Variovorax terrae: one gene and its partner. The protein of the gene in region 2 interacts with the protein of the main gene of each other region in a pairwise test. Links are inferred from orthologs where the notes say so. Each region holds a gene or a part of one and is shown on either strand. Other genes may lie near its edges.

Evidence for each region.
Region 1: the proteins of MMF98_RS22235 (region 2) and MMF98_RS04420 interact in binary tests that used the Escherichia coli proteins (3 or more experiments, as listed by UniProt). The link is inferred for Variovorax terrae from one-to-one orthologs.

The regions. Positions count from the first base shown.
Region 1 is NZ_JALGBI010000001.1:942,212-954,206, forward strand. The notes cover bases 137-3,136. They hold MMF98_RS04420 (LytR/AlgR family response regulator transcription factor), read right to left. Parts: upstream 2,045-3,136; coding sequence 1,229-2,044; downstream 137-1,228. Other genes in these bases: MMF98_RS04415 (DUF3455 domain-containing protein), read right to left, coding at 540-1,085; MMF98_RS04425 (sensor histidine kinase), read right to left, coding at 2,041-3,114; MMF98_RS04430 (2TM domain-containing protein), read right to left, coding at 3,135-3,136. Also shown: more of MMF98_RS04430, read right to left, coding at 3,137-3,440; MMF98_RS04435 (alpha/beta hydrolase family protein), read right to left, coding at 3,475-4,506; MMF98_RS04440 (sterol desaturase family protein), read right to left, coding at 4,512-5,459; MMF98_RS04445 (alpha/beta hydrolase family protein), read right to left, coding at 5,456-6,508; MMF98_RS04450 (2TM domain-containing protein), read right to left, coding at 6,528-6,827; MMF98_RS04455 (DUF6622 family protein), read right to left, coding at 6,850-7,371; MMF98_RS04460 (DUF2306 domain-containing protein), read right to left, coding at 7,401-7,814; MMF98_RS04465 (caspase family protein), read right to left, coding at 8,088-10,472; MMF98_RS04470 (undecaprenyl-diphosphate phosphatase), read left to right, coding at 10,602-11,426; MMF98_RS04475 (DUF4136 domain-containing protein), read left to right, coding at 11,428-11,995. UniProt on the Escherichia coli protein: Member of the two-component regulatory system BtsS/BtsR, which is part of a nutrient-sensing regulatory network composed of BtsS/BtsR, the low-affinity pyruvate signaling system YpdA/YpdB and their respective target proteins, BtsT and YhjX.
Region 2 is NZ_JALGBI010000003.1:599,771-616,696, reverse strand. Bases 7,236-10,186 are described here. They hold MMF98_RS22235 (glutamate-5-semialdehyde dehydrogenase), read right to left. Parts: upstream 9,382-10,186; coding sequence 8,089-9,381; downstream 7,236-8,088. Other genes in these bases: MMF98_RS22230 (alpha/beta hydrolase family protein), read right to left, coding at 9,423-10,186; gshA (glutamate--cysteine ligase), read right to left, coding at 7,236-7,988. Outside these bases: MMF98_RS22265 (acyl CoA:acetate/3-ketoacid CoA transferase), read right to left, coding at 1-1,081; MMF98_RS22260 (LacI family DNA-binding transcriptional regulator), read left to right, coding at 1,320-2,351; gshB (glutathione synthase), read right to left, coding at 2,385-3,332; MMF98_RS22250 (benzoate/H(+) symporter BenE family transporter), read right to left, coding at 3,329-4,513; MMF98_RS22245 (potassium transporter Kup), read right to left, coding at 4,605-6,473; more of gshA, read right to left, coding at 6,693-7,235; more of MMF98_RS22230, read right to left, coding at 10,187-10,382; holA (DNA polymerase III subunit delta), read right to left, coding at 10,473-11,537; rocD (ornithine--oxo-acid transaminase), read right to left, coding at 11,549-13,786; MMF98_RS22215 (Lrp/AsnC family transcriptional regulator), read right to left, coding at 13,918-14,388; MMF98_RS22210 (LPS-assembly lipoprotein LptE), read right to left, coding at 14,520-15,014; leuS (leucine--tRNA ligase), read right to left, coding at 15,017-16,926. UniProt on the Escherichia coli protein: Catalyzes the NADPH-dependent reduction of L-glutamate 5-phosphate into L-glutamate 5-semialdehyde and phosphate. The product spontaneously undergoes cyclization to form 1-pyrroline-5-carboxylate.

The DNA of each region.
Region 1 (11,995 bases), on a different replicon or contig from region 2:
GCCCTCCCCTGCCTGACCGGGGCGGCGCAGTCGTTGCCGCTCATTCAGCCAAAAATGGTTTCTGAAAAAACAGCCCGCAGGCGTGAGCCTGCGGGCTGAAGCCACTGGTCGCGGGCGGAGGCCGGAACCAGCGTCACTCCCGGCGAAGGAGGGGTCCGCGGGAAAGTGAGCGGGGGTTGGCAGCCGCCGAGGCTGCCTGGAATCTGCATCTGCTGGGGGTTTTGCGCTGCCGGCGCCATTTCTTGCTCCTCCTCGTTGTTCCCCCGTGTGCATCGGGGTGTCTGCTGGACTCCAGTACAACCCGCCGCGGCGCCGCCGCGTGTAGGACGGAATGCCCATGGCATGAAGGAATCGGCCGGAAAGCGGCCAGGCGAAAAAAAGCCTGCGGACCCGGAACAGGCATCCGCAGGCTTGAACCGGCCAGGGCGTGGATCAGAGGCTCGCCCGGGCCGGATTCCTACCCTGGAGACACGGGGTAGGCGGGCGGGAGCGGCGTCGCAGCCCGGCGGGGCGCGCCTGCCTGCTCCCGGTGCGCGCCGTCAGGCGGCGCGCCAGAAGATGTAGTCGGCCTGGTACTTCACCACCTGTTTCTGCCCCAGGCTGGCGGCATCGCAGGCCGAGGCCGGGGCTACGCCGCCTTGCGTGGCCACGCGCTGGATGTAGCTCACGCCCTGCATCGCGCCGGCGCCCGTCGCGGGGCTGCCCTTGACGAGCTGCAGCGGGATGCTGCCCGCGCCGGCCGGCGCCACGGCCACTTGCGCGCCGGTGAGCCGGGAGCCGTCCAGGTTCTCCCAGGTGGCGGGCGGGCCGTAGTAGCGGCCGACATGCCGGCCGCTGCGGTCCAGGAGCCTGGCGTCGGGGCCGACGAAGAACCATTCGTACTGGCCGGCCATGCCCGTCTTGACGCGGCATTCGTAGGTGATCTCGCCCACGCCCACGGTTTCCATGGCGACCTGGTGGCCGGCCGGCACCTTCACGGCGTCGGGCAGGTCGTTCTGCGAGTATTTCATCGGTGCTGGGCCGCTGGCGCAGGCGGCGGCGAGCAAGGCAACGGCCGGGGTGGCGAAGAAGGTGCGAGGCAGCATGCGGGACTCCTGGGTTGGGGTGGGACCGAAACGGCGACGCGATGGCGGCGCTGTGTTCGGTTACGCAACGGAATCCGCGCCGGATTCAGGCGGTGCCGAAAAAGAAGGAGAAGGCGAGCGCCGCGGCGGTGCCGCCGCCCCGGCTACATCGGCCGGAACAGGTGGGCGTAGAGCCGGCTCACGGCCAGCTTCTCGGGGCGGCCGTGCAGCGTGAGGCTGAGCTTGCCCTGGTCGTCGCGCAGCACGCTGTCGATGGCGCTGGTGCGCACCACGGTGCCGCGGTGGACCTGCCAGAAGGCGTTGGGGTCGAGCTGGGGCAGCAATTCCTTGAGGGGCGTGCGGATCAGGTACTCGTGGCCGGCGGTGAGCACGCGCACGTATTTGTCGGCGGCCTCGAAGAACACCACCTCGTCCACCGGCACCATGCGGATGCTGCTGCCCACGCTGACTTGCACCATGCGCAGCGGCCCGCCGGTCGGCGCGGCGGGCTGCCCGGCCTCCAGCAGATGCCGCAACTGCTTCATGGTGTGGCCCAGGGTTGCTTCCATATCGATAGCATCCGGAGACCGCCGGGCCAGGACTTCCCGCACTTTTGACACGGTTTTTTGGAGACGGGCGGCCTGCACGGGCTTGAGCACGTAGTCCACGGCCTGGGCCTCGAAGGCCTGCACGGCGTACTGGTCGTAGGCGGTCACGAACACCAGGGCCGGGAAGGGCGTGCCGGGCGCCCAGGCGTCGGCCAGCTCGGCGGCGGCCTCCAGCCCGCTCAGGCCGGGCATGCGGATGTCGAAGAACAGCACGTCGGGCTTGAGCGCCAGGCTTTGCGCCACGGCCGAGGCGCCGTCGCCCACGGTGGCGGCGATGGCCAGCTCGGGCCAGGCGCGCGCCAGTTCGGCGCGCAGGGCCTGCGCCAGCAGCGGTTCGTCTTCGGCCAGCAGGGCGGTCGGGGTCGGGTTCATGTTTTGGCAGGAAAAGTGAGGAGGGTCCGCGTCCCGCCGTCATCGGGTGCTATGAATTCCATAGTGGCCGAGGGGCCGTAGGCGGCGGCCAGGCGTTCGCGCACCTGGGTCTGGCCGAAGCCGCTGCCGCCGGACGGCCGCTCGCCGCCGGGGCCGACGCCGGTGTCGGCCACTTCGAGCTGCAGCCAGGCGCCCTGGCGCCGCGCGCGCACCGTGACGCTGCCGCCTTCCACCTTGGGCTCCAGCCCGTGCTTGATGCTGTTTTCCACCAGCGGCTGCAACAGCAGCGTGGGCACGGGCTGCGCGGCCAGCTCGGGCGGCAGATCCAGCGTGTAGCGCAGGCGCGGGCCCATGCGCACCGAGATCAGTTCCAGGTAGTCGCGCAGCCGCTCGAACTCGGCGGCCAGTGGGTGCTCGGCGGTGCGCGAGGCGCCGAGCGTGGCGCGCAGGTAGGCGATCATGCGGTCCAGCATGTCCAGGGCGGCGGCCGGGTCGGTGGCGATCAGGGCGCGCAGGTTGGCCAGGGTGTTGAACAGCATGTGCGGTTCGAGCTGGGTTTCCAGCAGCTTGAGCCGCGCCTCGGTGGCCTGGCGCTCGGCCTCCTGCATCTTGCCGTGCAGGTAGCTGCTGCGGCCCTGGGTGTAGAAGTAGTAGCAGACGGCCACGCCGGCCAGCAGCGAGAAGACCCAGGTGGTGCGCAGCTGGGCCGGCGACTGGTCCCAGGACGACCAGCCGAACCAGGCGTCGGCCGCCGCCGTGCCGGCCAGGAAGCCGCCCACGATGCCGAAGGCGGTGAGCACCATGCCGGACAGGCCGCTGGGCCAGCCGCTTTCGGCGCTGGGGGCGATCAGGTGGCGGCCGAAGTCGATGATGGCCCAGGAGACCGTGCCGATGCACAGCGAATAGACCATCGGCACCTCGTAGGGCTTGTCGGGCGAGGAGGTGAAGTACAGCACGGCCGAGATCGCCAGGCTGAAGGCCAGCGTCTGCAGGTAGTGCCTGAACATGTCCAGGCTGTCGAGGCGGATGGCCCGCAGGGCGGCGGGCAGGGGCGTGATGGCGTTGCGCATGGGCCCGGGGGGTGGGAGGGTCAGGGCGTGCCGCCGTCGCCGTGCTGGCGCCGCAGGCGCTCGCGCTCCTTTTGCACCAGGTGCTCGCGCAGGCCGCTGCCCGTGCCGAGCAGGAAGACCGAGATGCCGTGCAGCGCCAGGCCCAGGCCCCAGCCCAGCAGCGGGAACACCGACCAGGGGCGGCGCCCGAAGCCGTACTGCGAGATCGCGAAGATGAACAGGTTGACCAGCACGTAGACCGACGCATGGATGTACCAGCCCAGCTTGGCTCCGGCGCGCTTGCGTGCGAGCCGTTCGATCTCTTCAGGGGACATGGAGGTGCTCATGGTGGGGAAGACCGATTCTAGGGGGAGCCCCGCGTCACGGCAGCAGGTGCCGGCTGAAGAACTGCACGATCTGCCGGTGCGCCATCGGCACCTGGGCGCGGTCGAAGCCGGGCGGGTCGCCGAGCAGCGTGGCCGCCAGGCCGCCCAGGCCCATGGGCGGGGGCGACAGCAGCGAGCCGTGGCCGGCGCTCGGCAGGTCGGCCACGATTTCGCAGGACGCGCAGGCCGCCATCACCGCGTCGATGTGAAAGCGCGGCACCAGCCAGGCGTCCTGGCCGGCGCGCAGCAGGCCCAGCGGCACGCGCGGCGCAGCCAGCGAGGCCATGTCGAAATCCGCGGCGAACGGCACCTCGGCCGCCAAGGCGCGGATGCGCGGGTCGTCGTGGCTGTACCAGGCCGTGTCGTCCAGCTTGCGGCGCAGCACGAACAGGGCAATGGCCTTCTTGAGGCCGTCGAAGACGTTGCCGCGCAGCTGCGTGGTGAGGCCGACGCAGCTCTGGAAGTCTTCGGCCAGGTGCGCCTCGCAGTGCTTGAGCAGCAGCGAAGGCGACCAGCGCCCGCCCGCCAGCGTGAGCGCCGTGTGGCCGCCGGCCGACATGCCGTACACGCCCACGCGATCGGCCGCCACCAGCGGCGCAAAGCGCGCATCGCGCAGCACCGCGTCGATGGCGTGCGATACCTCGGTGGGCCGCCGCTTCCAGCTGTCAGGTCCGGCTTGGCTCATGTCGTGCCAGTTGTCGCCCTGATGCTCAGGCAGCGCCACCACGAAGCCGGCCTCGACCAGGTCGCGCGCCAGGTCGCTCCGCTCCCAGGCCGCGCCGCCCGAGCCGTGCGACATCACCACCAGCCGGCCATTGCCGCGCACGGGCTGGCCCTGCCAGGCGACGTCGAGGGTGACCGCGCCGCGCTTGACGGGCGCCGCTGCGCTGTCGGAGGGGTAGAACAGGGTGATCGGCCCGTCGTCGCCGGTGGCGGGTAACTGGGTCAGGCCCACGCTGGCAGCGGCCAGCGTGCTGCACAGCGCCAGGGCCAGCGCGAGCAGGGTGGAGCGTTTGAAGTGCGTCATGGGTGTCACGAAGGATCGGGTGTCGGCAACGCCTGCGGCCATTCGGCCTGGGCATCTGTGGCGGCGCGGGCGCGCAGCGCCTCGGTGGTCTCGCCCGGCCCATGGGGCTGCCAGCCCGGCGGCTTGAACAGGTAGCCCCAGACGGCGCGCGCCGAGTCGGCCGAGCGCAGGTCGCGCCACAGCGCCTGCCAATGGCTGAACTCGATGTGCAGCAGGTTGTAGCCGGTGACCGGGCGCACCAGGCCGTAGCGGCAGGGCAGGTCGGCGCGCTCGGGGATGTAGGTGCCGAACAGGCGGTCGAACACGATCAGCACGCCGCCGTAGTTGCCGTCCAGGTATTCGAGGTTGGAGGCGTGGTGCACGCGGTGGGCCGAGGGCGTGTTGAGGACCCATTCGAGCGGGCCCAGTTTCGGAATCCAGGTGGCATGGATCCAGAACTGGTACAGCAGGTTGAGCGAGAGCAGCATCAGCACCACGCGCGGCGGCAGGCCGAACAGCGGCGCCAGCATGAAGAACAGCAGCGTGCCGGTGAGCTGGCCGGTCCAGCCGAAGCGGTAGGCCGCCGACAGGTTGAGCTGATTCGGCGAGTGGTGGATGGCATGGGTGCACCAGAACCAGCGCACGCGGTGCGCGGCGCGGTGGTACCAGTAGTAGCAGAACTCCTGGCCGAGGAAGCAGGCGGCCCAGCCAGTCCAGTGGTTCATCGGCAGCGTCCAGAGCCGGTGCTGCCAGAACCAGTCCATGCCGCCGAGCCAGAAGGCGCCGATCGGCAGCAGCCAGCGCAGCGGGTATTCGCGCACCAGGAAGTCGACCAGCGAAATGCCGGTGGCTTTCCAGTCATAGGCGGGCGCGCCGTGCCGCGCATGCCGCCACGACAGCACTAGCGCCTCGGCCAGCGAGGCGACCAGCACCACGGCCACCGCGACCTTCAGGATCAGGATGAGCACGCTCATGGCCGCAGTTTCTCACGGAAGAAAGCCGCGATGCGGTCGTAGCCTTGCTGGCGCCGCGCGTCGTCCACCACTGGGTTGCGCTGCCCGCCGGGCATGCGGGCCATGGACTGGGCGATGCTGTCGGGCCAGGGCGAGAGGGTGTCGAAATGCCCCGCGCCGGCCATCGAGTCCAGCCGCTGGCAGGCGCCGCACTGCGCCAGCACGTAGCCCGAGTGGTACTGCGGGTTCAGGATGCGGTCGGCTTGCGCCTCCACCAGGCCCACCGGGATGCGGATGGCGGCCAGGCTCCCGGGCGTGAAGATCGCGCCCACCGGCACCTCCAGCGCCACGGCGGCCACGCGCGCGTCGTGCACGCGCATGCCAGCCAGCGGCGCTTCAGCACCGGGCGGCAGCGGGCGGCTGTAGGCCTGGGCCCGCGTGGCGGCTTCTTCGGCCGAGCGCGCGCCGTACAGGCAGAAGCCCGCGTCGTCGCGCACATGGGCGGCGCAGTGCTGCAGCATGGTGGCCAGGCTCCAGTCGCCGCCGGCCAGCGCCAGGCCGGTCACGCCGCCGGCGGACATGCCGAATACGCCGACGCGGTCGAGCTGGAGTAGGCCGGCAAAGCGCGTGTCCTGCGCGATGGCGTTGATGGCTTCGCTGATTTCACTCGGCCGGCGCTTCCACGATTCGGGGCCGGCGGCGCTCTGGTCGCGCCAGTTGTCGCCGCGGTGCTCGGGCTGGGCCACCACGAAGCCGGCGCGCGCCAGGGTGCTGGCCAGCGTGTTCAGCGAGAACGCGTCGCCGCCCGTGCCATGCGACAGCACCACCAGCCGGCCGTTGCCGCGCGCCGGTGCGGCGTTCAGGGCTGCCTGCAGCTCGAACGGGCCGAACGACTGGCGCGTGGCCGGCGCGTCGGTGGGGTACACCACGGTGACGGGCAGCTCGCCGGCCTGGAGCTGCGCCATGCCGACCTGGGCCAGCGCCGGGCCGGCCAGCAGGGGCAGGGCCAGGCCGAGCGCCGCGAGGCGGGTGAGCGCGGGGCCGAGGGTGCGTTGGAGGAGGTGGGGCATGGCGTCTGTCCTTCGTGGGTTACCAGGGATCGCGCTGGTGGGCCAGGCGCGCGCGTTCCTGCTGCAGCAGCCGCTCGTGCAGGCCGCCGCCGGGCAGGGCCAGGAACACGACGACCCCATGGATCAGCAGGCCCAGGCCCCAGCCCAGGGCCGGGAAGATCGCCCAGTGGCGCCCGCTGGCGAGCGAGAGCGCGGTGAGCAGCGTGTTGACTGCTATGAAAACAAGAGCATGGATGTACCAGCCCATGCGGACCCCGGCACGTTTTCGGGCCAAACGCTCGATCTCGTCGGCGTTCAGGCGGGCAGTGGTGGACATCATGGCGGCTCCTGGGCAAAAAGGGTCAGGCGGCGCGGGGCAGCGAGGGGGCACGGTCGCTTTCCTGCGCGGCCAGCTTCCACAGGCGCAGGGCGCGGCCGGTGAAGATGCCGCTGAAGGCGCCGTACAGGGTGCACACCAGCAGCGCGAAGGCGGTGTCCTGGCCCAGGGCGGGGTGGGTGGCCAGGGCCACGTTCACCGCGTACTTGGTGAGGAAGATGCCCATCATCAGCGCCAGCGGCACATAGCTGCCGGGCAGGTGGAAGCGGCGGCTGTCGGCGTCGTAGCGGGTCTGGTCGTGCAGCGGGATGCGCGACACCACGAAGGCGGCCAGCGCGCCGGTGGCCAGCCAGCTCAGCACGTCCGGCAGCGAGGCGCCGAAGGCCGACAGCACGCCGTAGCCCGAGAAGCCCAGCATGGCCAGCGGCAGCAGGGTGGTGCGCTTGAGCGAGGCGGTGCGCGCCAGCCGCTGCGACAGGCCGTACCACAGCAGCACGGCGAACAGGCCGAACACCCAGGCCGGGGTATGGGTCAGGATTTGCATCATGGTGATTTCTCCAGTGAAAGGGAAGGAACTCAGATCAGGCCCAGCCAGCTATGCCAGACGAGCTGGCCGAGGTAGCGGCTGGGCAGCAGGGTGAAGGCGCCGGCCACGAGGCAGGCGCCGACGTAGGTGCTCTGCATCGCCAGGCGGTGGTGCCGGATGTCGCCATGGGCCAGCGCCCAGAAGGCGCCGAACAGGCCCAGGTAGGTCACCGGCACGAGCAGGTGGATCGGGGTGTAGCCGGCGATGTTGGGCAGGCTGTGGTCGCGGATGAAGATGGCCGAGGTGGCGGCGATGAGCATCAGCGTGACCCAGGCATAGCCGAAGGCGCGGTGCAGCCGCGGGCGCTGCACCGCACCCTTGCGGGCCCACAGCGCCACCGGGCCCACGGCGACGGCGCTCAGCGCGGCGCTCAGGTGGATGGCGATGGTGTGGGTCATTTGCATGGCGTGTTCCGGCGGGTTCTGTTCTCGATGGGTGAACTGTGCCGGGCCGGCCCGCCGGCGGCCAGGCGGATGCGATGAAATGCGCGAAACGGGGAGTGAAACGCCGCCCATGGCGGCGCGAAATGCACCGTGGGCGGTGCGGGATGCCGGAAAGCGGGGCAGGAAAGGGGCAGGAAAGGAAGGGCGCTGCCCCGTGCCATGCCACCCCTTTTCGCCCTGGGCTCGGCGGCGATGCGCCTCTCGTTGAACAGGAATCCGGGTGCGGCGGCGTGTTCAGCGGAAGCCCCGCGCCTCCATCTTCTTGACGTTCTCGATGGCATTCACCTGCCCCAGCGCCGCCGCCTTGCGGAACCATTCCATCGCCTTTTGCGGGTCGTTCGGCAGGCCGCCCCCGCCGCGCTGGTAGAGCGTGCCGAGGTCGTTCATCGCGTGAGCGATGCCTCCTTCGGCGGCCTTCGCAAATTCGGCCGCGGCCTTTTCCTCGTCCTGCGCGACGCCCAGGCCCTTGAAGTAGGACCATCCCAGCATGTACTGCCCCGCAGGGAACTCCTGCCCGGCCGACCGGCGGAACATCTCGAACGACTTGGGCAGGTCCTTCTCCACGCCCTGGCCTTCGCGCAGCCGCAGGCCCATGCGGTAGAGCGCGCGCGCGTCACCCGTGGCCGCGGCCTTGCCGAGCCATTCGAGCGAGAGCGCCGCGTCCTGCGGCATCCCGCCCTCGCCGGTCTCGTAGAGCAGGGCCAGCCCCGCCATGCTGCGCCCGTCGCCTGCCTGCGCGCCTTTGTTCCACCACGGCTGCGCCTGGGCCGCGTCTTTCGCGCCGATCTGCCCGTTGTAGTACATGGCGCCCAGCCCGCCCATGCCTGCCGGGCTGCCGCCCTGCGCCGACTTGCGGTACCAGGCCACGGCCTGGGCCATGTCCACCGCCATGCCTTTGCCCTCCTCGAAGCGCCGGGCCACGTCGGCCATTGCACCTGCGTCGCCCGCCTGCGCGCGGGCCAGCAGCTGCGTCCAGGCCTGGCGCTGGTTCTCGCGGGCCTGCGCGTCACGTCTCGCCTGCTCCTGCGAGACGCGCATCACGTCGGCGCTCTCGGCCGCGCGCGTGTAGCGCACGAGTTCGCGCGAGGTGCGGGTGGTCTTGAACAGGCCCTCGGATACGACGTTCTCGGCCTTCACCGGCTCGGGCAGGTCCGGCACCACCCAGCGCGTGGCGCTGATCTTCAGGTTCAGGTTCTTGCTGACGCTGGTGGACTCGGACTCGATGCGAAAGGCATCGAACGTCCCCGCCGGCACGGTGACCTGCTCGCGCGCGACCACGCGGTCCTGGCCCACCGAGGTGGTCTTGCCGAGGGAGTCGGCCAGCGCCTTGTTCTGGTACGCCTGCTCGGAACCCGTCTTCCAGCTCTGGCCGACCTGCAGCAGCCCCGACGGCGCGAGGTAGGCCGGCGGCGTGTGCGTGAAGCTGTCGGGCATGCCGATGAAGCCGCCCTGCGTGTCGTAGAGCATCTTCATCGGCTGGGCGCCGGTGGCCGGCGAGGACAGCTCCACCAGCACCTTGCCGTCCCTGGCGCTCGTGACCCGGCCGGTCTGGTTGAACGACGAAGAGAAGCCCGACACGATGCGCACCTCGAACTCGTCGCCCAGGCGGTAGCGCGCGATGCTGTAGGGCAGGTCCTTGCGGTCGGCGCCCGCGCCCTGCACGACCAGGTGGCTGGCCACCAGCTCGTCCAGCTTCGCGTTGGCCGCCTCGGCGATGGTGCCGCTCGGATGCCGCGCGAGGAAGGCGTAGAAGTCGTCGGCGTTGCGGCTGTCCTTGATGCGGCTCCAGTCCTGCTGCTCCTGCGTGAACGCGGCCAGGAGGATCTCGGCCGAAGGCTTGGCCACGGCCACCACGCGGCCGTCGTTGAACTGGAAATCCTCCTCCAGGCTGGTGCTTTCCCAGGGAATCTGCCGGCCGTTGCTGGCCTTGCGCACGGCAAAGCGCACGCGTTTGAACACGTCCTCGATGCGGGCCTGCGGCTTCTTCAGCTCCTGCAGCAGGAACTGGGTGTACAGGCCGTTGCCGCTCTTGACGTCGCCGTCTTCGGCCACGTTGCCGGGCGCGGTGGCGTAGGCCAGGAAGGTGCCGCTGGGGGCATCCAGCGGCGCCAGGCCCCGGCCGGTGGTGATGCCGCCGAACGGGTTGTCGCGGCAGGCGTCGAGCACGAGGATGTTCATGCGGTTGCCGGCCGCCTTGAAGGCCTCGATCACGGAGCTCACGTCCACCGTCTGCTGGGGCACGTCGGCGGTCCTGGCCATCCGGGCGTCCACCGGCACCATGTAGTTGCGCGCGTCCATCTGCAGGCCGTGGCCCGCGTAGTAGAGCATCCCGATGCCCTGCCTGCCCTTGAGTGCATCGCGCACCTTCGCGATGCTCTCGGCCATCTGGGCTTTGCTGCCGTCACGCAGCTCCACGACGGTGAAGCCCAGGCCGCGCAGTGTCTCGCCCATGGCCCGGGCGTCGTTGGCCGGATTGGCCAGCGCCGGTGCGCTGGCATAGGCGGAGTTGCCGATGACCAGGGCCACGCGCGCGTCGCCGGGGGCCTGGGCGGTGGCGCTGGCGGCGAGCAGGGCGACGGCGAGGGCCAGGCCGCGCAGGAGGGCCGGGGAGTGTTTCATGTCGGGGGGGCTTTCATGCCGTGGCAACGCAATGGGGGCGTTCTAACACCAAGTGACCGGGCCGGCCATCCCATGGACGTGGGGCGCCTGCCTCGGGGGGCATAATCCTGCGAGTTTCAAGGAGCGTTTGTGGACGTCGTGCTGTTGATCAAGGCCGCCATCATGGGTGTGGTGGAAGGCCTGACCGAATTTCTTCCCATTTCCTCGACCGGCCACCTGATCCTGGCCGGCGCGCTGCTGGGCTTCGACGACGAGAAGGCCAAGGTGTTCGACATCGCGATCCAGACCGGCGCGATCCTGGCGGTGATCATCGTCTACTGGCAGAAGATCCGCGGGACGCTGGTGGCGCTGCCCACCGAGCGGCAGGCCCAGCGGTTTTCGCTCAACGTACTGATCGGCTTCCTGCCAGCGGCCGTGATCGGCGTGCTGGCGGCCAAGGCGATCAAGGCGCACCTGTTCACGCCGGTGGTGGTGGCCAGCACCTTCATCATCGGCGGCTTCATCATCCTGTGGGCCGAGAAGCGGCCGCAGGCCCAGGCCCGCATCCACGACGTGGACGCGATGAGCCCGCTGGATGCGCTCAAGGTGGGCCTGGTGCAGTGCCTGGCCATGATCCCGGGCACCAGCCGCAGCGGCGCCACCATCATCGGCGGCATGCTGCTGGGCCTGTCGCGCAAGGCGGCCACCGATTTCTCGTTCTTCCTGGCCATTCCCACGCTGATCGGCGCCGGCGTCTACAGCCTGTACAAGGAGCGTGCGCTGCTGTCGATGGCGGACATTCCGCTGTTCGCGGTCGGCCTGCTGTTCTCGTTCCTCAGCGCCTGGGTCTGCGTGCGCTGGCTGCTGCGCTACATCTCCAGCCACAGCTTCGTGCCGTTCGCCTGGTACCGCATCGCCTTCGGCATCGTGGTGCTGGCCACGGCCTGGAGCGGCCTGGTGACCTGGGCGGGCTGAGATGAGCGGGTTTTCGGCAGGCCTGCGTGCCGCGCGGGTGGCCCTGGCCGCCGCCGCGCTGGCCCTGCTGGCCGCCTGCGCCGGCCCGATCACGGCCAAGGTGACGAACTTCAACGTCTGGCCCGCCGATGCCGCCGGCAGCACTTTCAGCTACCAGCCGCATCCGGAGGGCGCGCTCAGCGAGCTGGAGCAGTCCACCTACGAAGGCTATGTGCGTATCGAGCTGGAGCGGCTGGGCCTGAAGCCGGCCGCGCCGGGGCAGGTGGGCCGCTTCCTGGTGGACCTGACGGCCACCGGCACCAGCCGCGAGAAGAAAGTGCTGGAGCCGGTCTACGGCAACCCCGGGCTGTTCGTGCCGCCGTACCGCGACACCTATGGCAACGTGATCCCGGGCTACTGGCGGCCCGACCGCTTCGGCACCCGCTACCTGGGTGATCGCGAGGTCTCGCGCACCGTGCAGGTCAACCGCGTGAACCTGCGCCTGCTCGACGCGCAGGCCGGCAGCCCCGGCAAGCCGCGCGCGGTGTTCGAGTCCACGGCCGTCTACGAGGGCGACAACGAGGACCTGC
Region 2 (16,926 bases):
TGCCGAGAAAGGTCTGGTCGAGGCCGCCGCCCGAGTACAAATCGAACTGTTCCGCGGCCGAGAGAATGGCCGCCGGATTGGCCGCGATGCCGAACATGTCGCCGGTCAGCAGCCTGCCGCCATGCACGCCCTGCTCGATCGTGAACCAGTAGCGGCTGGCATCGCCGCGCCGCGCGATGACCTCGGCCACGCCGGACGACATGCCGAAGCCGAAATTGACCGAAGCGCCGTCGATCAGTTCCTCTGCGGCACGCAGCGCCACGGCGTGCCGCACCGGATCGCGCTCGGGCGGGTGGGTCGCCTCGGGCTGGCTTTCGCCGAGCCCGGCCAGCGACACGTCGTAGCGCCCGTGGTAGGTCTGCGGCTGGTCCGGGCAGGGCAGCACGAAATCGACCAGATTGCCCGGCACCGAGACCTCGCGCGGGCGCAGCTTGCCGACCGGCACCACCTCACGCACCTGCGCGATGACGATGCCGCCGCAGCGCTTGGCGGCCAGCGCGACCGCATAGGAGTCGAGGTCGGCGGGCTCTTCAACGGCGCTGATGTTGCCGTTCTCGTCGGCATAGGTGCCGCGGATGACCGCAACGTCAACCTTGAAGGGCCGGTAGCGCAGCACGTCCTGGCCGTCGATCTGCATCAGCTCCACCAGTTCTTCCTGGGCCGCCTCGTTGCAGCGCCCGCCCTGGTGGCGCGGGTCCACGAAGGTGCCCAGGCCCACGTGGGTGAACAGGCCCGGCCGGCCGGCGCCGATTTCCCGCAGCAGGTGGGTCAGCGCGCCGGAGGGCATGCAGTAGGCCTCGAGCTTGTTGTGCTGCGCCAGCGCGAGCATGCGCGGCGACCAGATCCAGTGGCCGCCGATGACGCGCTTGACCATGCCTTCGTGGGCGAAGCGGTTGATGCCCTTGTCCTGCCGGTCGCCCATGCCCAGCGTGTGCACCAGGGTAATGCCCCTGGGCTGACCGCCCTGGAGAAAAGCCTCTTCGAAGCAGCGAAGGACTTCCTCGGGCTCAAGCAGGCCCCCGCCGGCCCCGGAGACGGCCGTCACGGCGCCTTCGCGCAAGCCTGCCAGGACTTGCTTCAATTGCCCAAAGTCGAGAACGCGCATCAAAAATCTTTCTAGTAGATCGTTCTACTTGATTTTAAAGAAGGATTTTTGTCAGTCAACGGCAAATAATAGGTATTAACCCTACATCTCTCATCTGTAATCTCACTTCTCGGAGGGAAAACAAGCCCTTTTCGGTAAAGGTGTTCAGCCAAAAAGGTAAATCGTTCTACTTTTCACCGGTCAATGGCCAGGGAATAGACGGGAGAATCGACCCATGGACAAACGACGCATCACCATCAACGACATTGCGGCGCACGCTGGCGTTTCGCGCTCGACCGTTTCGCTTGTGCTGCAAAAACACCCGCGCATCCCGGAGGAAACAGCAGAGAAAGTGCGGCAGTCGATCGCTGCGCTCGGCTACACCTACAACCGCAACGCCGCCAATCTGCGGCGCAGGACGTCCCAGGCCATCGGCCTCGTCATCAACGACATCCGCAACCCCTTTTTCGCCCAGCTGACGTCGGCCGTGGAAGAAAGGGCGGCCGAGGCCGGCTACATGGTGTACCTCGTCGAATCGGCGGAGCAGCCGGCACGGCAGGAGCGCCTGCTGGAGTCGTTCATCGAACATGACGTCGCGGGCCTGATCGTCTGCGCCGCCACGGGCACGCCACCGCAGGCCTTCGACCGGTTCCTCGCGGCCGGCATTCCGATCTGCATGGCCGTCCGGCCCTACCCGGACGCCCGGCTGGATTTTGCGGGCTCCGACAACTACGGAGGGGCAAAGATGGCCACCCAGCACCTGATCGACCTCGGGCACCGCCGGATCGCCTTCCTCGGCGGGGAGCGCGAGAACCCGGTTCGCATCGACCGGCTGGCCGGCTACTTCTCGGGGCTGGATGCGCGCGGCATCGCTTTTGATCCGGCGCTGGTGGTTGAAAGCCGCCCCTCCCTGACCAGCGGCGTCGCCGACGTGAACGCCGTCATGCGCCTGGAAGCGCGCCCCACGGCCATGCTCTGCTACAACGATTTCGTGGCCATGGGCGTGATGCACGCCCTGCGGTGCGCCGGGCTGACGCCGGGCGAGCACATGGCCGTCGTCGGCTTTGACGGCATGCCGGAAACGGAGATCACGCATCCGCCCCTGTCCACGGTTCAGCTGTACGGCCGCAAGATCGGCAGCGATGCGGCCGAGCTGCTGATCTCACGCATCGGCGACCCCGCCCGCCCGCCCACCCGGCGGGTGGAACAGGCGACCCTGATCGTCCGGGCCTCGTCGGGCCGCCCGCTCAACGCCAACGGCGAATGAGCCGCGGCCGTCCGCCAGACACCGGCATGGGTTCTAGGCTTTCAGCGCCTGCTCGAGCGCGTCGATGAACATGGCCGGCACGTCGAAGCCGGTCTGCTCGGTGATTTCCTGGAAGCAGGTCGGGCTGGTGACGTTGACTTCGGTCAGGCAATCGCCGATCACGTCCAGCCCCACCAGCAGCAGGCCGCGCGCGGCCAGCACCGGGCCCAGCGCTTCGGCGATCTCGCGGTCTTTGGCCGTGAGCGGCTGGGCCACGCCCTTGCCGCCCGCCGCCAGGTTGCCGCGCACCTCGCTGCCCTGCGGGATGCGCGCCAGGCTGTAGGGCACGGGCTGGCCGCCGATCACCAGGATGCGCTTGTCGCCCTGCGTGATCTCGGGCACGAAGCGCTGCACCATGATGGTTTCGGCGCCGTCCTTGTTGAGCGTTTCGATGATGGAGCCGAGATTCAGGCCATCGGCCCTGACGCGGAAGATGCCCATGCCGCCCATGCCGTCCAGCGGCTTGAGGATGATGTCGCCGTGCTCGGCGTGGAAGCGCCGCACCTCGTCGGCGCTGCGCGTGACCAGCGTGGGGCTCACGTACTGCGCGAACTCCATGATCGCGAGCTTCTCGGGATGGTCGCGCAGCGTGCGCGGCTGGTTGAAGACCCTGGCGCCCTCGCGCTCGGCCTGCTCCAGCAGGTGGGTGGCGTAGAAATACTCGCTGTCGAACGGCGGGTCCTTGCGCATCACGATGGCGTCAAAGTCCTTCAGCGCCTTGAGCGGCGCGGCGTCTTCGCGGAACCAGTCGTGCGCATCGCCGGAGAGCGTGATCTCGCGCACCGTGGCCACCACGGGCGCGCCGGAGCGCCAGACCAGGTCGCACGGCTCGCAGGCCGCGATGCGGTGGCCGCGGCGCTGCGCCTCGCGCATCATCGAAAAAGTGGTGTCCTTGTAGATCTTGAAGGTGGAGAGCGGATCGGCGACGAAGAGAATGTTCATGCGGCAGGCTTTCGTTTCCCATACTGTTGCACAAACAGCGCCAGGGCGCCCGCCACCACGCCCCAAAACGCCGAGCCGACTCCGGCTATTGACACGCCGCTGAGCGTGACCAGGAAAGTGATGAGCGCGGCCTCGCGGTGCGGCTCCTCCCTGAGCGAGGTGGCCAGCCCGCCGCCGATGGTGCCCAGCAGCGCCAGGCCCGCGATGGCGGCCACCAGTTCCTTGGGAAAGGCCGTGAGCAACCCGGTCACCGCCGCGCCGAAGATGCCGATCACCACGTAAATCGCGCCGCAGGACACGGCCGCGGTGTAGCGCCTGGCCGGGTCTTCATGCGCCTCGCGGCCCATGCAGATGGCGGCCGTGATGGCGCTCAGGTTCAGCGCGTAGCCGCCGAACGGCGCCAGCACCAGCGTGGCCACGCCGGTGAGCGTGATGATCTTCGAGATCGGCATGCGGTAGCCCGCGGCCTGGATCGCCGCCACGCCCGGCAGGTTCTGCGAGGCCATGGTCACCACGAACAGCGGGATCGCCAGGCTCACGAAAGCGGCCAGCGTGAAGCGGGGCGCAGTGAATACCGGTTTTGCGAAGTCAAAAGTGACGGAGGTCCAGGCCAGCTGGTCATTGATTGCTACATAAATAATAGCAATCCCCAGTGTGAGCACCACCGCGTAGCGCGGCAGCCAGCGCCGCCCGAGCAGGTAGCTGGCCAGCATCAGCAGCACCAGCGGCAAGGCGGTCTGCGCCGCGGCGAAGGCCGAGAGGCCGAAGCGCGCCAGCACGCCGGCCAGCAGCGCCGAGGCGATGGCCATCGGGATGCGGTTCATCACGCGCTCGAACCAGCCCGTGACGCCGAACAGCGTGATCAGCACCGCGCAGGCCATGAAGGCGCCCACGGCCTCGGCCATCGAGAAGCCGCCGGCCAGGCCCGCCGTGGCCAATACCGCCGCGCCGGGCGTGGACCAGGCCACCATCACCGGCTGGCGCAGGATCAGCGAGGGAATCGCCGAGCACAGCCCCATGCCGATGCCCAGCGCCCACATCCAGGAGCTGATCTGCGCCGGCGTGGCATCGAAGGCCTGCGCGGCCTGGAACACGATGGCCACCGAACTCGTGAAGCCGACCAGCACGGCGACGAAGCCGGCCGTGAAGGCCGACAGGCTCAGGTCTTTGAAGAAACGCATGGGGTGGGATTCTGGCAGTTCGCCGGCCTCGGCTGCTGGCGAAGGGGGCGGGCTCGCCAGCCGCCCGCAAGCTCAGCCACCCCACGGCATGTCAGATCTCGATCTTCGACCCCAGCTCCACCACCGAGTTGTTGGGCAGGTTGAGAAAGTCCGCCGCGCCGCTGGCATTGCGGTGCATCTGCGCGAACAGCTTCTCGCGCCATGGCGCCATGCCGCGCCCGATGGTGGGGATGACGATGTCTCGCGACAGGAAGTAGCTGGTGCTCATGGCCTCCAGATCGCAGCCGCGCCCACGCATCATGGCCAGGGCGCGCGGCAGGTCGGGGTCGTTCTTGAAGCCGTAGTGCACCACCACCTGCCAGCAGTCGTGGCCCAGCGGCTCGATCGCCAGCCGCTTGTCCATGCCGATCCACGGCACCTCGTGGTGGCGCACCGTGACGAACAGGTTCTGCTCGTGCAGCACCTTGTTGTGCTTGAGGTTGTGCAGCAGCGCGTTGGGCACGGTGCCGGGCTCGGCCGTGAGAAACACGGCCGTGCCGCCCACGCGCGTGGGCGGCTCGACGAACACGGCCTCCAGGAAGCCCTTGAGGTCGATCGCGTCGGTGTGCATCTTCTCGTTGAGCAACTGGCGCCCGCGCTTCCAGGTGGCGAGCACGGTGTACAGCACCGCCGCCAGCAGCAGCGGGAACCAGCCGCCCTGCGCGATCTTCATCGAGTTGGAGATGAAGAAGGCCACGTCCACGATGAAGAAGCAGCCGGTGGCCAGGAGGCACAGCCACAGCGGGTAGCCCCAGCCATAGCGCACCACGAAGAAGGTCAGCACCGTGGTGATGACCATCACCAGGCTGACCGAGATGCCGTAGGCCGCGGCCAGCGCGCTGGACGAGCCGAACAGCCCGACCGCGGCGATCACGCCGACTAGCAGCATCCAGTTCACCGCCGGGATGTAGATCTGGCCGGTGTCGCGGATCGAGGTGTGCAGGATGGTCAGGCGCGGCAGGAAGCCGAGCTGGATGGTCTGCTTGGTGGCCGAGAACGCGCCCGAAATCAGCGCCTGCGAGGCGATCACCGTGGAGGCGGTGGCCAGCACCACCATCGGGATCAGCGCCCACTCGGGCGCCATCAGGTAGAACGGGTTCTCGACCGCCTTGGGGTCGGCCAGCACCAGCGCGCCCTGGCCGAAGTAGTTGAGCACCAGCGAGGGCATGATCAGGGTGAACCAGGCCAGCCGGATCGGCATCTTGCCGAAATGGCCCATGTCGGCGTACAGCGCCTCGGCGCCCGTCACGCACAGGAACACGGCCCCGAGCGTGATGAACGCCAGCGCATAGTGCTGCGCCGCGAACTCCACCGCATAGCCCGGCCAGATGGCCAGCAGCACGCCGGGGTTGCCGATGATCTGGCCCACGCCCATGAGCGCGATCGCGATGAACCAGATCACCATGACCGGGCCGAAGAACTTGCCGATGTCGCCCGTGCCGCGCCGCTGCATCATGAACAGCAGCACCAGCACCACCAGCGAGATCAGCACCACGTAGGGCTTGGCCGCGGGGGTGACGATCTCCAGGCCCTCCACCGCCGACAGCACGGAGATGGCCGGCGTGATGACGCCGTCGCCGAAGAACAGTGCGACGCCGAAGACGCCGATCATCAGCAGCACGCGCCGGCTGCGCGGGCGGTTCCTGACCGACTGCGAGGCCAGCGCGAGCAGCGCCATCAGGCCGCCTTCGCCGTGGTTGTCGGCGCGCATGATGAGCGCCACGTACTTGATGGAGACGACGATGGTCAGCGTCCAGAAGAACAGCGACAGCACGCCCAGCACATTGCCGTGCGTGAGCGGCACATGGCCGCTCGCGAAGACTTCCTTGAAAGCGTAGAGGACGCTGGTGCCGATGTCGCCGTAGACAACACCGATGGCGCCGAGCGTGAGCGCCGGGAGCGAGGATTTCGAGCTTTGCACTGAGATCCCCCGTCTTGGTGGCTGGCGGCCGGCGGGGTTCCGTAACCTTTGGGATGCGTATTGTGCGCCTCGACCACCGGCTTGCAAGGCGGGAACCACGACTAAAGCGGAGAACTGGCGCAGTTGTTGCAGCGCAGCAACTGGATATCCAGCCAGTCTTGCCAAGGGGCCGGCGCCTCGATCTTGCGGCGCGGCCCCGGGGAGACGATGAACAGGCTCCTAGTCGTAGATCTCGGCGTCCGGGTCAGTGGCCTCGAGCTCGTAGCTGGCCGCCAGCATGGCCAGCCGGCCGATCACGCCATACATGTAGAAGCGGTTGGGCGCGCTGGCCCCGGGCTTCTGGCCGGGCTGGGGCAGGTGGCTGCTTTCGGCGAACGCCAGCGGCACGAAGCTCGCGCCGGGGGCGTTGAGGTTCTCGTCCACGCCGCGCTCGGCGTGGATGCGGTAGAAGCCGCCGACCACGTAGCGGTCCATCATGTAGACCACCGGCTCGGCCACGGCCTCGTTCATGCGCTCGTTGGTCAGCACGCCTTCCTGGATGATGACGTCGCTGACGGGCTGGCCGTCCTTGATGATCGACATCTTGTTCTTGGTCTTGCGGTTCAGGACTTCGAGGTCCTTGACGTCGCGCACCGTCATGATGCCCATGCCATAGGTGCCGTTGTCAGCCTTGACCACCACGAACGGCTTCTCGTTGATGCCGTATTCCTTGTACTTGCGCCGCACCTTGGTCAGCAGCGCGTCCACGTTGCTGGTCAGGCAGTCGAGCCCCGAGCCTTCGGCGAAATTGACCTCGCCGCACTTGGCGTACAGCGGATTGATCAGCCAGGGGTCGATGCCCAGCAGCTTGCCGAAGCGCTTGGACACCTCCTCATAGGCCTGGAAATGCCGGCTCTTGCGCCGCACCGACCAGCCCGCGTGCAGCGGCGGCAGCAGGTACTGCTCGTGCAGGTCTTCCAGGATGCCGGGTGCGCCGGCCGACAGGTCGTTGTTGAGCAGGATGGTGCAGGGATCGAAGTCCTTGAGCCCCAGGCGGCGCCTGCTGCGGATCACGGGCTCCAGCGTGATCTGCTCGCCGGTCGGCAGGTCCACCGTGGTGGGCTGCTTGATCTCGGGGTCGATCGAGCCGATGCGCACGTTCAGGCCGGCCATGTGGAAGATGCGCTTGAGCTGGGCGACGTTGCTCAGGTAGAAGGTGTTGCGGGTGTGGTTTTCCGGGATCACCAGCAGGTTCTTGGCCTCGGGGCAGATCTTCTCGATCGCCGCCATGGCCGCCTGCACTGCCAGCGGCAGCATCTCGGGCGTGAGGTTGTTCCAGCCGCCGGGGTACAGGTTGGTGTCCACCGGTGCCAGCTTGAAGCCGGCGTTACGGATGTCCACCGAGCTGTAGAACGGCGGCGTGTGCTCCATCCATTCCAGGCGGAACCAGCGCTCGATGGCCGGCATGGAGTCCAGGATGCGTTGTTCGAGTTCGTTGATGGGCCCCGTCAGGGCCGTGATGAGATGCGGAACCATGCGGCCCTCGTGTCGTGGCGAATCGGAATATTCGAGTGGAATTGTAGGGATTTGAGGGCGGCTGCGGAGCTTACAAGAGCCAGCGCGCAACCGCGCGCGCTCAAAGGCGGACTTCGCCCTGCCCCAGCACCACCCACTTGAGCGAGGTCAGGCCTTCGAGGCCGACCGGCCCGCGGGCGTGGAACTTGTCGGTGCTGATGCCGATTTCCGCGCCCAGCCCGTATTCGAAGCCATCGGCGAAGCGGGTGCTCGCGTTCACCATGACGCTGGCCGAATCCACTTCGCGCAGGAAGCGCTGCGCGTGCATGTGGTCGCGCGTGAGGATCGCGTCGGTGTGGTGGCTGCCATACCGGTTGATGTGGGCAATGGCCTCGTCCAGCCCCTCCACCACCTTGATGCTGATGATGGGCGCGAGGTATTCCTCCGACCAGTCCTGCTCGCTCGCGGGAACGACGGTTGCTACTGAATTGATAGCGGCTTGTGACCGCAGGATCTGGACTGCGGCGTCATCTCCTCGCATTTCCACGCCCTTGGCCGCATAGATGGCCCCGATCTTCGACAGGAACGCCTGCGCCACGCCGCGCGCCACCAGCAGGCTCTCGCTGGCATTGCAGGGACTGTACTTCTGGGTCTTGGCGTTGTCGGCCACGGTCACGGCCATGTCGATGTCGCAGGGATCGTCCACGTAGACATGGCAGTTGCCGTCCAGGTGCTTGATCACCGGTACCTTGGCCTCGCGGCTGATGCGTTCGATCAGGCCCTTGCCGCCGCGCGGGATGACCACGTCCACGTACTGGGGCATGGTGATGAGCTGACCCACGGCCTCGCGGTCGGTGGTCTGCACCAGTTGCACCGCGTCCTCGGGCAGGCCGGCCTCGGCCAGCGCCTGCCGCACCAGCAGCGCCAGCGCCTTGTTGGACTCGATGGCCTCCGAGCCGCCGCGCAGGATGCAGGCGTTGCCGCTCTTGATGCTCAGGCTGGCGGCCTCGATGGTCACGTTGGGGCGGCTCTCGAAGATCATGCCGAACACGCCGATGGGCACGCGCATCTGGCCCACGCGGATGCCGCTGGGCTGCTGCTTCATGCCGATGATCTCGCCGATGATGTCGGGCATGGCGGCGAGCTGTTCGCAACCCTGGGCGCAGGTGTCGAGCACCTTGGGCGTGAGCTTGAGCCGGTCCACCATCGGCGCGGCCAGGCCGGCGGCCACGGCGCGCTCCAGATCCCGGGCATTGTCGGCCTGCAGGGCCGCCACGTTCTCGCGCAGCAGCCGGGCCAGTCCTTTCAGCGCGCGGTTCTTGGCGGCGGCGCTCGCCCGCGCCATCTGCGCCGAAGCGACCCTGGCCTGCAGGCCCAGCGTCTGCATGTATTCGGCGATATTGAGGGCGTTCATGCGCTGGATTTTCGCATGGCACCGCAACGCCGCGCCGCTCTTCAGCCTTTCAGCCCTTTGGCCGCCAGGTCAAGGATGTCCTGCGTGGGCGCTCCCTGCAGGCATTTCGCGCCCACCTGGCGGCCGGAGCCGCCCAGGGCATGCCGCTGCCCGTCGCTGCCCTCGCCGGTCAGCACCTGCGTGTCCACCCCGATGGCGCGCAGGCGCTCGGCCAGCGGCGTCTGGGTGTGCCAGGGCACGTTGGTGTCCTTGGGGTCGCCCAGCACGAAGACGCGCAGGCCGCTGTGGGCGACACCGGGCCGCAGGTGGTCCACCGGCTCGTAGGAATCCGCAAAGCCGGTCAGGTCGCGGTCGCGCCCGAAGGCCTGCCAGCGCAGCCTGGGCGACGAGACGGACGAGGCCGGGACGGCGCAGAGCACGTCGGCGCGCCACCCGAGCAGGGCCGCCACCAGATGGCCGCCGCCGCTCAGGCCCACCAGCCCGAATTCGGCGACCCCGTGCCGGGCCTTGATCGCGTCCACCGCCGCGTCGGTCAGCCGCGCCTCATGCTCCCGCCGGCGCTGCCGGTGCTCGCCGGACGAGCCGAAGGTGCCCGGCCGCGACAGCACGATCAGCGGCACGCCCAGCGTCGCCTGCATATCACCGGCAAGCTGCTGCATCGCGCGCGGATGGCGCGAGGCATAGCCTCGCTCCGGTTCGTCGAACACCAGTTGGTCGCCAGGAATGTAGACCAGCACGCGCGCGGCCTGGCCCGAGGCGGGCAGGCCCGCGGCCCAGTAGCGGATGCATTCGGGCTGGCCCGAGGCCGGGCGCGCCCAGACGGCGTCGCGCACCCGGGCGCAGGCGGCCTCGTCGGCTGCCACCCCCTTCACCAGCCCCTCGGCGCTGAAGTTCGCATCGCCGGAGTCGAAGGGGACCCGCTGGGCGAACGCGGGACATGCCGCCGCAGCGGCGAGCAGCACCGCCCAGGCGCGGCGCAGAATCCATTGGCCAGTTTGCATGGCTTTGTCTCCTCGGGTCTCCGTGGAGCGGCCAGTGTAGGCAAGGGATGCCAACAAAGCCTGACAGGTGAAGGAGCTCAGTTCCGGGATTCAGCCGGCCCGGGCCGGCGCCGCGCATTCCCGGCACAGCATCATCGCGAGCCGGTGCAGCGCCTGCCAGCCCTCGGTGGGCCAGCCAGGCGCTTTCAGCCCCTTGACGATGCCGTCGACCTGGTGCGCGGCATGCAGCAGGTTGTCCACGGTGGTGGACGACAGGCGGGGCAGCACGCGCTCGAACAGCCGCTCCTTGAGCCCCCAGATGCGCTGCTCGCGCAGCGCCATGGGCAGCGGGCGGCCCTGGCCGACCGCGTCCTTGACGCGCTTGAGCGCGCGGATGTCCTCGGCCAGCGTGTAGTGCACCAGCACCTCGGCCTCGCCCTCGGCCTGCAGGCCGTCGAGCATGCGCTGCACGCGAGCGGCCTGGCCACCGAGCACGGCTTCGGACAGCTTGAACACGTCATAGCGCGCCACGTTGAGCACGGCGCTTTCCACTTGCTCGAAATTCAGCTCGCCTGGCGGATAGAGCAACGCGAGCTTCTGGATCTCCTGGTGCGCGGCCAGCAGGTTGCCTTCGACGCGGTCAGCAAAGAACTGCAGCGTGCGCTGGCCCTCCTCGCCGGCCGTCACGCGCTGGCCCTGCAGGGCCAGCCGCTGCGCGATCCAGGGCGGCAGCGCGGCGCGCTCCACCGGGTCCACCTGCACGGTGACGCCGAAGCTCTCGAGCGCCGAGAACCAGGCGCCGCCCTTGGTCATCTTGTCCAGCCGCGGCAGCATGAACAGGGTCAGCGTGCTGTCGTTGCCCTGCGCGCTTTCGGCCAGTTGCTGGATCGCCGGACTGCCTTCCTTGCCGGGTTTGCCGGAAGGAATGCGGATCTCGACGATCTGCTTGTCCGCGAACAGGGACAGCGAGCCGCCGGCGGCCAGCACCTCGCTCCAGTCGAAATGGGCGCCCGCCACGGTGTGCGAGCTGCGCTCGGTGTAGCCCTGTGCGCGCGCGGCCGCGCGGATCGCATCGGCCGCTTCCTGCACCAGCAGCGGCTCATCGCCGTGCAAGGTGTACAGGGATTTCAGGCCGCGCTGCAAGTGCTGGCTGAGTTGGGGAGCGGCGATCTGCATGCGCCCCGAGTTTACGCGGCCCGGCGCTCGCCCGGCTCCGGCAGGCGGGGGTGCGGCACCCCGGCGGCGCGGCCCCGGTAGCGGTTGTTGAGCGTGAGGGTGAGGCAGTAGGCCGCGCCGCCCGAGCGGTTGAAGGCGCCCAGCGGCACCACGTGCACGCGGTAGCCGCGCGCCTCGATCTGGGCGCGCAGCCCGGACGAGCAGTGGCACATGACCACGTCGCGGCCGATGCAGACCGAGTTGACGCCCAGGTGCTCGGCGTCCTCCAGCGGCGCCTCGATCAGTTGGCGGCCCGCCAGCGCCCTGATCTGCGCGCGCCCCTCCCCGGTGAAGGCCGCCGGGTGGTAGACGATCTCGCCGCCCGACAGCAGGCAGAAACAGGTGTCGAGGTGGTAGTAGCGCGGATCCACCAGCTCCAGCGGCAGCGTGGGAATGCCGAACACCTGCTCCACCGTGTGGTGCGCGGCGCGGCACGAGCGCTGGCCGTAGCCCATCCACATCAGGCCGCGGCCGGCGTCGTAGATGGCGTCGCCCGCGCCCTCGAAATACACGCCCTCGGGCGTGCGGTGCAGCGAGTCGATCTCGCCGCGAGCCTGCAGCTGCTCGAACATGTGCCGGCCATGCGCCTCCTCGCCAGCGCGCTCTTCCCGCAGGTAGCGCGCCAGCAGGGCCTTGCCATCGAGCACCACGGCGCAGTTGGCGGTGAACACCAGGTCGGGCAGGCCGCGCGCGGCTGGCTTGACCACCACCTGCGCCCCCAGCGATTCGTAGGTGGCCTTGAGCGCGGCCCAGCCGGCCTGCGCATCGCGCGAGAGCCGCCGCGCGTCGAGCGACCATTGGTCGGGATTCATCCAGGGATTGATCGAGTAAGCCACCTCGAAATGGTCGGGCGGGCTCATCAGCAGGTGCGGCGCGGCTGGGTCGGGGTTCACTCGGGCGCTCACTCCATCGGCAGGCGCCACGACTCCGGCAACAGGCTCGGGCAACGCGGGCGCTCCCGAATTAATAGCAAGCTCGCGCCGTTTTTCAAGGACCACGGCTTCAAAAGCATCCAAAGCCCGGTCCAGCAGCGCTGTCGTGATGGTCAGCGGCGGCGCGAAGCGGATCACGGTCTCATGGGTTTCCTTGGACAGCACACCGTGCTGCGCGAGCCGCTCCACCAGCTCGCGCGCGCTGGCCTGCGCCGGGTCGATCTCCACCCCGGCCCACAGGCCGCGCCCGCGCACCGCGCGGATCAGCGGGCCCGCCTGCGCCTGCACGGCCCGCAGCCGCGCCAGCAGGTGGGTGCCCAGCACCGCGCTGCGCGCCACGAGGTGCTCGTCCTCCATCACTCGCAGCGCCTCCAGCCCCACGGCCGCGGCCAGCGCATTGCCGCCGAAGGTGGAGCCATGGCTGCCGGGATTGAACACGTCCATCACCGCGTCGTCGGCCAGGAAGGCGCTGACCGGCAGCAGCCCGCCGCCCAGGGCCTTGCCCAGGATCAGCCCGTCGGGGCGGATGTGCTCATGCTCGAACGCGAACCAGCGGCCGGTGCGGCCGAGGCCGGACTGCACCTCGTCGAGGATCAGCAGCACGCGCTCGCGGGTGCACCAGTCGCGCAGTTCAGCAAAAAAGCCTGCGGGCGGCAGCACGATGCCGGCCTCGCCCTGGATCGGCTCGATCAGCACGGCGCAGGTCTCGATCGTGGCGGCCGCGCGCACGCTGGCCATGTCGCCAAAGTCGAACCAGCGGAAACCGGGCGTGAACGGGCCGAAGCCGGCGCGGTAGTCGGGCTCGCTGGAGGCGCTGATCACGGTGGTGGTGCGGCCATGGAAGTTGTTGCGCGCGACCAGGATCTCGGCCTGCCCGTCGGCGATGCCCTTGACGCGGTGGCCCCAGCGCCGCGCGGCCTTGATCGCGGTTTCCACCGCTTCGGCGCCGGTGTTCATGGGCAGCGCGCGGTCGAAGCCGGCCAAGGTGCAGAGCTTTTCGAGGAAGGGGCCGAGCGTGGTGCCGTAGTAGGCCCGCGAGGTGACTGCCACGCGCTCCAGCTGGCGATGCGCGGCCGCCACCAGGCGCGGGTGCAGGTGGCCGTGGCTGACAGCGGAATACGCACTCATCATGTCGATGTACTCGCGCCCCTCGACATCCCACACCAGGCAGTCGCGCGCGTGGTCGACAACGACCGGCAGCGGGTGGTAGTTGCGGGCACAGTACTGCGCCTCAATGCCGACGAATTCTTGGGGAGGTGCTATCTTTTTTGCAGTCATGGCCGTTCTCCTTCGATAGGAGAAGTCTAGGCAGGCCCGGGCTGCGGCAGCGGTGAATCGGTGGGGCGGGCGCGGCCGGGGCAGCCGTCTTTTGGCGGTATAGCTTCCGAAACGGAAGCGTATTGCAGCAGTCAGCTTCGCGGCAGCGGGAAGCCGGCAAATTCCTTGATGGTCTGCAGCTCGGTGCTGGTCACGATCTTCTCGATGCCCAGGCCCACGTCGTCGAGCCAGGCGCTGGTGAGGTCGCGGTACTGCGCGAGGTCGCGGCAGGCCACGCGCACGAGGTAGTCGTAGCGCCCGCTGACCAGGTAGCAGGCCACCACCTCGGGCGCCGCCGCCATGCGTTTCTCGAAGCGCTGCACCGTGGCCTGGCGCTGGTCCTTCAGCGCGATTTCGGCGAACACCGACACCTGCTCGCCCAGTGCCGCGCGGTGGACCAGGGCGCGGTAGCCCTCGATCAGGCCCTGCGCCTCCAGGCGGCGCACGCGGTTGAGGGTGGCGCGCGCCGAGAGGTTCACCGCTTCCGACAGCGCCTGGGCGGTGGCGCGCCCGTCACGCTGCAGCAGTTCCAGCAGCTTGAGGTCGGCGCGGTCGAGCGGCATGGCTCAGGCCGCCTTGCAAGCTTGATCGGTTGGGGACAGGGCTGCGCGCTGCGCGCTCCGGTCCGCCCCACAAGCTTGATCAGTTGGGGACAGAGCTCCGCGCTGCGCGCTCCGGTCTGTCCCACAAGGTCTCATAATTCCTTCACCGCCGCCAGGCGGCGCATGAGCTGCTGCACCAGGTCGCTCTGCATGTCGCGGTACAGCAGGCCTTCTTCGGCCTCCTTGGACAGCACAGCGGACTCGCTGAAGCTGATGTCGCGCTGCAGCAGGATTTCGGTGTCCGGGATCAGCTCCTTGCCCTGCGGCGTGCGCAGCCTGAAGCGGAAACGCAGGCGCAGCTGGAACTCGGTCACCTGGCCGGCCGAGTTCATGCCGACCACCACCTTCTCGCGCTGCTCCTGCAGAACGTCCAGGATCACCTGCGCCGTGTTGATCTGCTTCGGGTCGTTGACCACCTGCACCGAGCCGACGGAGGCCAGGTAGCGCTTGAGCTCGTTGCCGACCGGGGAGTTGGGGGCCCCGACGAACAGGGAGGTGAACACGAATTTTGGCGCCTTGCGCAGCTCGAAGCCGCAGGCGGCCAGAACCGCGACGGGCGCGAGAGCGAGAAGCAGGCGGCGTTGCAGCATCAGATCACCACGTTGACCAGGCGCCCGGGCACCACGATCACCTTCTTCGGATGGGCGCCGCCGGCCTGCTTGGTGAAGGCCTCGCTGGCGACGGCGATTTTCTCGATCACGTCCTTCGTCGCACCGGCCGGCACCAGGATGGAGCCGCGCAGCTTGCCGTTGACCTGCAGCATCAGCTCGATCTCGTCCTGCCTGAGCGCCTCCTGGTCGACCTGGGGCCAGGGCGCGTCGAGCAGGTCGCCGGACCGGGCCGCGTAGCCGAGCTCGGCCCAGAGCGCGTGGGTGATGTGCGGCGTGGCCGGGTAGAGGCAGCGCAGCAGGATGCCGAAGCCCTCGCGCAGCGCGGCGTGGCTGCCGGGCGTGCCGTCGCCCTGGAAGTTTTCCAGGGCGTTGAGCAGCTTCATCGCGCCCGAGACCACCGTGTTGTACTGCATGCGCTGGTAGTCGTAGTCGATCTGCTTGAGCACGCTGTGGATCTCCAGCCGCAAGGCCTTCGCTTCCTTGCCCAATGGGCCGGAGGTCCCCGCGCCGTGGTCAAACGATGCTATGTTTTTTGCAGCAAACTGCCAGATCCGGCGCAGAAAACGGTAGCTGCCCTCCACCGCCGAGTCGTTCCACTCGAGCGTGGCCTCGGGCGGCGCGGTGAACATGGTGTACAGGCGTGCGGTGTCGGCGCCGTATTTCTCGATCAGGTCCTGCGGGTCGACGCCGTTGTTCTTGCTCTTGCTCATGGTGCCCACACCTTCGTAGTTCACCAGGCTGCCGTCGCTCTTGCGCCGCGCCCCCACCACCTTGCCGTTGGCGTCGTGGACGTCGTCCACCTCGCTCGGCCAGAAATACTCGATGCCGCCCTTCTCGCCCTTGCGCGAGTAGATGTGGTTGAGCACCATGCCCTGCGTCAGCAGCTTGGTGAAGGGCTCATCGACCTGCACCAGGTGCAGGTCGCGCATCACCTTGGTCCAGAAGCGCGCATAGAGCAGGTGCAGGATCGCATGCTCGATGCCGCCGATGTACTGGTCCATCGGCATCCAGTAGCTGGCGCCCTCGGCCACCATGGCCTGCTCGTTCTTCGGGTCGCAGTAGCGCATGTAGTACCAGGACGAGTCCACGAAGGTGTCCATGGTGTCGGTTTCGCGCCGCGCCGGCTGGCCGCAGACCGGGCAGGCCACACCCGCGTGGAAGCCCTCGTGCTTGTGCAGCGGGTTGCCCGAGCCGTCGGGAATGCAGTCGGACGGCAGCACCACCGGCAGGTCCTTTTCAGGCACCGGCACCGCGCCGTGCTGGTCGCAGTGGATGATGGGAATCGGCGTGCCCCAGTAGCGCTGGCGGCTCACGCCCCAGTCGCGCAGGCGCCAGGTGGTCTTCTTGCCGCCCAGCCCCTTGGTCTCGAGCGCATGGGCCACGGCATTCACGGCGTCCCGATAGGACAGGCCGCTGAAGCTGTCGGAGTTGATGGTGACGCCGCGCTGCTTGTCGCCGTACCAGTCGTGCCAGTGGTGGTAGTCGTAGTGCTCGCCGTCCACATGCACGACCTCGGTGATGGTCAGGCCGTACTTGAGGGCGAAGGCGAAGTCGCGCTCGTCGTGCGCGGGCACGCCCATCACGGCGCCGTCGCCGTAGCTCATGAGCACGTAGTTGCCGACCCAGACGTCGATCGCGTGGCCGTTGAGCGGATGGATCACCTTCAGGCCCGTGGGCATGCCTTCCTTCTCGCGCAACGCGAGTTCGGCTTCGGTGGTGCCGCCCTTCTTGCAGTCCTCGATGAAGGCCGCGAGCTTCGGGTTGGTCTTCGCGGCCTTGGCGGCCAGCGGGTGCTCGGGCGCCACCGCGCAGAAGGTCACGCCCATGATGGTGTCGGCGCGGGTGGTGAAGACATACATGCGGCCGCCGCCGATCAGCTGGCCGTCAT